One region of the Nocardiopsis sp. NPDC006198 genome, then DNA from elsewhere that is predicted to be linked to it. Evidence: riboswitches for the same ligand, from Rfam matches in the RefSeq annotation. Region 1 holds a riboswitch; the other holds the start of a gene.
The links. Region 1 has a riboswitch for S-adenosylmethionine ahead of thrC (threonine synthase). Riboswitches for the same ligand answer to the same signal wherever they lie in the genome.
Positions count from the first base shown of each region.

Region 2: it holds a riboswitch for S-adenosylmethionine, as region 1 does, so the genes downstream of both, ABZ234_RS09840 (aminotransferase class V-fold PLP-dependent enzyme) here and thrC (threonine synthase) in region 1, are expected to answer to the same signal.

Region 1 is NZ_JBEXSY010000005.1:93,190-96,648, reverse strand. Features, by position in the region: gene ABZ234_RS05720 (ubiquitin-like small modifier protein 1) at 167-445, opposite strand; gene thrC (threonine synthase) at 526-1,785, opposite strand; SAM riboswitch class I at 1,799-1,940, opposite strand; gene ABZ234_RS05710 (trehalose-6-phosphate synthase) at 2,245-3,459, shown strand, end outside.
Region 2 is NZ_JBEXSY010000010.1:84,659-88,117, forward strand. Features, by position in the region: gene ABZ234_RS09830 (CoA transferase) at 1-562, opposite strand, end outside; gene ABZ234_RS09835 (DUF3870 domain-containing protein) at 579-962, opposite strand; SAM riboswitch class IV at 1,337-1,451, shown strand; gene ABZ234_RS09840 (aminotransferase class V-fold PLP-dependent enzyme) at 1,512-2,882, shown strand; gene ABZ234_RS09845 (ABC transporter ATP-binding protein) at 3,122-3,459, shown strand, end outside.

The DNA of each region.
Region 1 (3,459 bases):
CGCGGGTCGCGGGGCGCGAACGGACGCCGGCCGACCGCGACCGGCGGGCGCGGGGAGGGCCCGGAGACGCCGCGAGGGGGCGGCCCCGCCCCCGCGTTTCGCGGCGGGCCGGGCCGCCCCCTCGCGGGCGGTGGCGTGCGGCGCCGGGACGGCGCGCGGCGAGCGGTCAGCAGCCCCCGGCGACGGCCGGGATGATGGAGACCTTGGCGCCGTCGGCGATCTCGGTCTGGAGGCCCTTCTCGAAGCGCACGTCCTCGTCTCCGACGTACACGTTGACGAAGCGGCGCACCTTGCCGTTGTCGTCGAGGATGCGGGCGCGGATGCCCGGGTAGTTGGCCTCCAGGTCGTCCAGGAGCTCGGCGAGGGTGCTGCCCTTCGCCTCGACCTCGGAGGCGTCGTCGGTGTAGGTGCGCAGGATGGTGGGGACGCGGACGCTGGCGCTCATGGCGGTGTTCTTCCTTCTGCTGTGGATCGGCGGGCCGTCGCACGGCCCCGCCGGGACGGACTGTGCTTGCGGAGCGGAGGTCAGACGAGGCCCGCGTCGGTGAACGCGCTCAGGGACGGCTTGATCGTGGCCGTCACGCCGGCGTCCACCGCGTTGAGGGTCTTGAGCCCGTCCCCGGTGTTGAGCACCACGGTCCGCGCCTTCGGGTCGAGCCTGCCCTCGCGCACCAGCTTGCGGAGCACGCCCGTGGTGACGCCGCCCGCCGTCTCGGCGAACACGCCCTCGGTGCGGGCGAGGAGCTTGATGGCGTCGACGATCTCGTCGTCGCCCACGTGCTCCACGGAGCCGCCGGTGCGCTGGGCGATGTCGAGCACGTACGGCCCGTCCGCCGGGTTGCCGATCGCCAGCGACTTGGCGATGGTGTCGGGCTTGACCGGCTGGATGACGTCGATGCCCTTCTCCCAGGCCTGCGCGACCGGGGAGCAGCCCGTGGCCTGGGCGCCGAAGATCCGGTACGGGCGGTCCTCGACCAGGCCGAGCTCGACCAGCTCCCGAAAGCCCTTGTCGATCTTGGTGAGCTGGGAGCCGGAGGCGATCGGGACGACGATCTGCTCCGGCAGCTGCCAGCCGAGCTGCTCGGCGATCTCGTAGGCCAGCGTCTTGGAGCCCTCGCCGTAGTAGGGGCGCAGGTTGACGTTGACGAACCCCCAGCCCTCGCCGGCCGGGTCGCCGATCAGCTCGGAGCAGAAGCGGTTGACGTCGTCGTAGTTGCCGTCGATGGCGACGACCTTGCCCCCGTAGACGGCGGCCATGACGACCTTGGCCTCCTCCAGCCCCGCGGGGATGAACACGCAGGAGTCGAACCCGGCGCGCGCGGCGGCGGCGCCGACCGCGCCGGCCAGGTTGCCCGTGGAGGAGCAGGACAGGGTGGTGAAGCCGAAGGTGCGTGCCGCCTCGACCGCGATGGCGACCACGCGGTCCTTGAAGGAGTGCGTCGGGTTGCCGGAGTCGTCCTTGACGTACAGGGAGTCGATGCCCAGCTCGGCGGCGAGGCGGTCGGCCTTCACCAGCGGGGTCAGGCCGGGGGCCATGTTGGGCAGCTCGGCCACGTTGTCCGGGACCGGGAGGAGGGAGCGGTAGCGCCAGATGCTGTTGGGGCCGCTCTCGATGTCGGCGCGGGTGACGTCACCGAACTCGTAGGCCACCTCGAGGGGGCCGAAGCAGAACTCGCAGGCGAACTTGGGGGTGAGTTCGTAGCGCCGGCCGCATTCGCGACAGGAGAGCGCGGTTCCGGGGCCGAAGGCGCGGACGGAGGTGGGTTCGGCGGCAGTGATCGCCATGGCGAGGCGTCTCCCCTCATCTTCCCTGGCGGACACCTTGTCCCCAGGCCGGAGTTGGCACCTGCCCCAGCCGCCTCACGGGTTCGTGAGTAGTGCGTGCTGGGATGGTTGCCGGGGCTTCGCAGGGCCGGTCCCTCCACCCCTCTGGATGAGCAATATGAAGTTGTGGGCGGTCCTGTCGGATCCGCACGGTCACTGTAACGGACTCGTCGGCCGGTTTTCCACGGCTGGTGATCCGGGTAACACTAACCCGCTCACATGCTGAGACGTCGCCGGTCGGCGCGCCGGGGGCGCGCGTGGCCTGTTTCGGGAGCGTGACGCCCGGCACCGTCGGCCCCCGAGGGGTTTGGGGCGGCTGTCGACCGGCGAGACATAAGGTGCGATCCGCTTCCGCGCAGGCCGCGCCCGACCGCCCCGGCGGCGGCGACGGCCCATCCGCACCTTCGAGAGGACGACCACGTGGACAAGGCCCAGATCCTCATCGCCTCCAACCGGGGACCGGTGTCCTTCTCCACCGCCGACGACGGTTCTCTGGAACAGCGTCGGGGCGGGGGCGGACTCGTGTCCGGCATGATCTCCGTCGCCACGGAGATCGACAGCCTCTGGGTGTGCGCCGCCCTGTCCGACGCCGACAGGCGGGCGGCGGAGGAGGCGCCCGGGGCCAGGCTGGACCGCGCGCACGACCTCGGCGGCATGCGGGTCCACATGCTGGACATCCCCGAGCGGACCTTCCAGGGCGCCTACACCGGGGTCGCCAACTCGACCCTGTGGTTCGTGCAGCACATGCTGTACGACATCCCGAACAAGCCGTCGTTCGGCTCGGAGTTCCGACGGCAGTGGGACGACTACACCGCCTACAACAACGCGTTCGCCGAGGCCCTGGTCACCGGCGCCGCGGACGGCGCCCGCGTGGCCGTGCAGGACTACCACCTGGCGCTGGTGCCGCGCATCCTGCGCGCCCGCCGCCCCGACCTGCGCATCGCGCACTTCTCGCACACGCCGTGGGCGCCGCCGGAGTACTTCCGGATGCTGCCCGGGCACGTCGCCCGCGAGCTGCTGGAGGGCATGCTCGGCGCGGACCGGCTCGGTTTCCTGAGCCCCCGCTGGGCGGACGCGTTCCTGCGCTGCTGCGCGGAGATCCTGCGCGCGGAGGTGGACTTCGCCCGGCGCACCGTGGAGTACGGCGGCCGGCTGGTCGGCGTGGGCGTGCACGCGCTCGGCGCGGACGAGGAGGGGCTGCGCGCGAGCGCCGCCGAGCCGGCCGTGGCCGCGCGCCGCGAGACCCTGCGGGAGGCCGTCGGCGACACCCGGCTCATCGTGCGGGTGGACCGCACCGAGCTGTCCAAGAACATCGTGCGCGGGCTGGAGGCGTACCGGGAGCTGCTGACCTCCCACCCGGAGTGGCGGGGCCGGGTGACGCACCTGGCGTTCGCCTACCCGAGCCGCGGGGACGTGCCCGAGTACCGCGAGTACACCGACGCGGTGCTGCGGACCGCCAAGGAGATCAACGAGGAGTTCGCGACCCCCGAGTGGACGCCGCTGGTGCTGGAGGTCAACGACGACTACCCGCGGTCGCTGGCGTCGTTCCAGATGGCCGACGTCCTGCTGGTCAACCCGACCCGGGACGGCATGAACCTGGTGGCCAAGGAGGGGCCGGTGCTGTCGGAGCGCGAC
Region 2 (3,459 bases), on a different contig from region 1:
CCCCCACCTTGCTCGCCGGCCCCTCGGCCGGGCCCGTGGTCGCCATCAGGCCGCTCTCGGCCTGCACGACGATGTCGAACCCGGGGCGGGCGGCCGGCTCGTGCTCCGGGCCGAAGCCGCTCACGGAGCAGTAGACGACGGCGGGGTTGCGCGCGCTCACCGCCTCGTAGCCGAGCCCGAGCCGGTCGATCACGCCGGGACGGAAGTTCTGGACGACCACGTCGGAGGACGCGCACAGCTCCTGGACGGCGGCCAGGCCCTCGGGGTCCTTCAGGTCCACGGCCAGGCTGCGCTTGTTGCGGTTCACCGACAGGAAGTAGGCGGCCTCGCCGGGGCCCCCGCCCCCGTCGGCGGGGCCCGCCCAGGGCGGGCCCCACGCCCGGGTGTCGTCGCCGCGGCCGGGCTGCTCGACCTTGACCACCTCCGCGCCCATGTCGGCGAGGAGCATGGTGGCGTACGGGCCCGCCAGGACGCGGGAGAGGTCGGCGACGCGCACCCCCGCCAGGGGCAGCGGGACGGCCGGGCCGGCGGGGTCGGGCGCGGGGCCCGCGCCGGATCGGATGTCTGTCACGGGGATGTCACTCCTCGGCGTCGGCGCCGCCGGGCAGCTGGTCGCCCTCCCGCAGCTGGTGGTAGGACTCCAGGCAGCGGCGCAGGGCCGTGGTCAGCGCGGCGCCGGACTGGCCGGCGTACCGCGTCTGCACCCGGCTGACCAGCTCGGCGATGTCCTCGGTGACCGAGGCCCCCTCGACCAGGGCGCGGAAGAAGTCCTTGCCCAGGTCGGTGAGCAGGGTGGTGTCCGCGGCGACGATGCGGCCGTCCGCGGTGTCCACGGCGAGGACGACGCCGAGCCGCTGGTACTGGGAATGGCTGGCCACGGAGTCGGGAAGACGGGCGTAGCCGGAGATGAGGACAACCCTGGGGTTGCGGAGAACCTGCTGGATACGGTCGTCGCCGTGCAACGGACACACCTCTCGCTCGCGGGCATGCGAAAACTCCAACGCTCTGGAGTCTCGCGCCTGGAGGACGGCCGGGGGAAACCGGGCGCCCGCGGCGTGAGGGCAGGCACCCCAAGTATGTCCTGACCGGTTCGGCGGCTGTCAAGCGGGGCGCGGCCCGTCCGGCGGACCCGCGGGGGCCGGCCCGTTCCGTACGCCCCCTCGGCCCCGCGCCCTCCGGAGCGGCCGTGAGCCTCGCGCCCGGCCGCCCGTACGGATCGCTCCGCCGGTCCTCCCGGGCGGTCGGCCCTTGCGCGCCCCGGTCCCGCCGGTGTGCGGCCCGGGCCACAGGGGATCCCCTGGTCCCTCCCGGGGCGCGTGTGCTAGCCTGCCTCGCAGGTCACGAGTACCAGCGCTAAGCCCCGGCTTGCTGGTCGGCAACCCTCCTTCCGCGGTGGGGTGCCCCGGGTGAGGACCAGGTCCCGACACGACCGTGTCGGACAAGCGCGGACCCCTGTGGTGTAGCCGTGACGGCGCCCCCGCGGGTCCCACGACCCGCAGAAGAGGTGCCCCATGACCGTCGTCAGCCCCATCCACACCGCGCGCTCGTTCCGTTCCGCCGCCCCGTCCGCACACCCCTCGGGCGGCGCCGCCGAGTGCACGGTCGTCGCCTCGGACGAGGGCGTCCCCCTGGTCACCGGCGAGCGCGTGGAGTACGCGAACTTCGACTACGCCGCCAGCGCCCCCTGCCTGACCCCCGTCGCGGACGCCCTGGCCGACGCGCTGCCCTACTACGCGAGCGTGCACCGGGGCGCGGGCCACCACTCCCAGGTGAGCACCGACGCCTACGAGCGGGCCCGCCGCAGCGTCGCCCGCTTCCTCGGGGCCCGCTCGGAACCCGCCGACGCGGTGGTGTTCGTGCGGGGCACCACCGACGCCCTCAACCTCCTGGCCCGCTCCGTGCCGGAGGGCTGCACGGTCGTGGTGTTCGAGACCGAGCACCACGCAGCCCTCCTGCCCTGGGAGCACCCCGCCGCACGCGCCGGGAGAGTGGTCCGCCTGCCGCTGCCCGCCACCCCCGAGGCGGCCGTCGAGGCGGCCCGCACCGCGCTGCGGGAGTCCCCCGAGGGCCCCAGGCTCCTGTGCGTGACCGCCGCCTCCAACGTCACGGGCGAGATCTGGCCGGTCGGGGAACTGGTCGCGGCCGCGCACGCCGAGGGCGCCCGCGTGGTCGTGGACGCCGCCCAGTACGTGCCGCACCTGCCGTTCGGCCTGGAGGAGACCGGTGCCGACTACGTGGCGCTGTCCGCGCACAAGCTCTACGCGCCCTTCGGCTCCGGGGTGCTGGCCGGCCGCGCCGACTGGCTGCGCGAGGCCACCCCGTACCTGTCCGGGGGCGGCGCCACGCGCCTGGTCACCGAGCACGAGGTGGTGTGGAACGACCTCCCCGCGCGCCACGAGGCGGGCAGCCCCAACGTGCTCGGCGCCGTGGCCCTGGCCGCCGCCTGCGACACCCTCACCCCCGACGTACAGGGACTCCTGCACATCCGCGAGTCCGCTCTGCTGGAGCGGCTGCGCGCCGGGCTCGCCGACGTGGAGGGCGTCACCGAGCTGACCCTGTGGGGCGACGAGCACCCGAGGGTCGGCATCGTCTCGTTCACGGTGGACGGGCTGCCCGCCGACCTGCTGGCCGCGGCGCTCTCCGCCGAGCACGGCATCGGGGTGCGGGACGGGCTCTTCTGCGCCCACCCGCTCACCCGGCACCTGCTGCCCGAGGGCCACGCCCAGGCGGTCCGGGCGAGCCTGGGGATCGGGACGACCCCGGAGCACGTGGACCGGCTCGTCGGCGCGATCGCCGACCTGGTCGCCCACGGGCCGGCCTGGGAGTACGCCGACTGCGACGGCCGACTGGCCCCGGTCCCGGACCCGCGCAACGTGCTCTGACGCAGGAGCGGAGCCCGGAAGGAGGCGCCCCGGCGGCCGGCAGGCCGCCGGGGCGCGCCCGTGCCCGGCACCGCGGGCCCCGCAGGCGGGCCCGGCGCCGCGATGGTGGTGCTGGCTGTAGCTCCCGTCGGCCAGCGCGCAGCATGGTGCGCCTGTACCGGGCTCCGTAGTGTCGTCAGGGACGTGGACGGCCCCTCCCGAGCCACGTCCTCCCCGACGCCGACCTGCGAGGACTCGCCATGCCCGCCCCTTTCCGCACCCCCACGCGCACAGCTCCGGGCGGCCGGCCCCCCGCACCGGGCGCCGTGGGCGGCCCCGCCGGGGCCGCGGTCGCCCTCACGGCGGTCCACCGCTCCTACACCGACGGCGACGGCCGCGTGTCCGCCCTGGACGGGGTCACCCTCAGGGTCCCCCGGGGGACCTTCCTCGCCGTCATGGGGCCCTCCGGCTCCGGCAAGAGCACCTTGCTCAACTGCGCCTCCGGCCTGGACCGCGTCACCTCCGGCACGGTCGAGATCGGCGGGAGGGACATCAGCGGGCTCCGGGAACCGGACCTCACCGTCTTCCGCCGCGACCA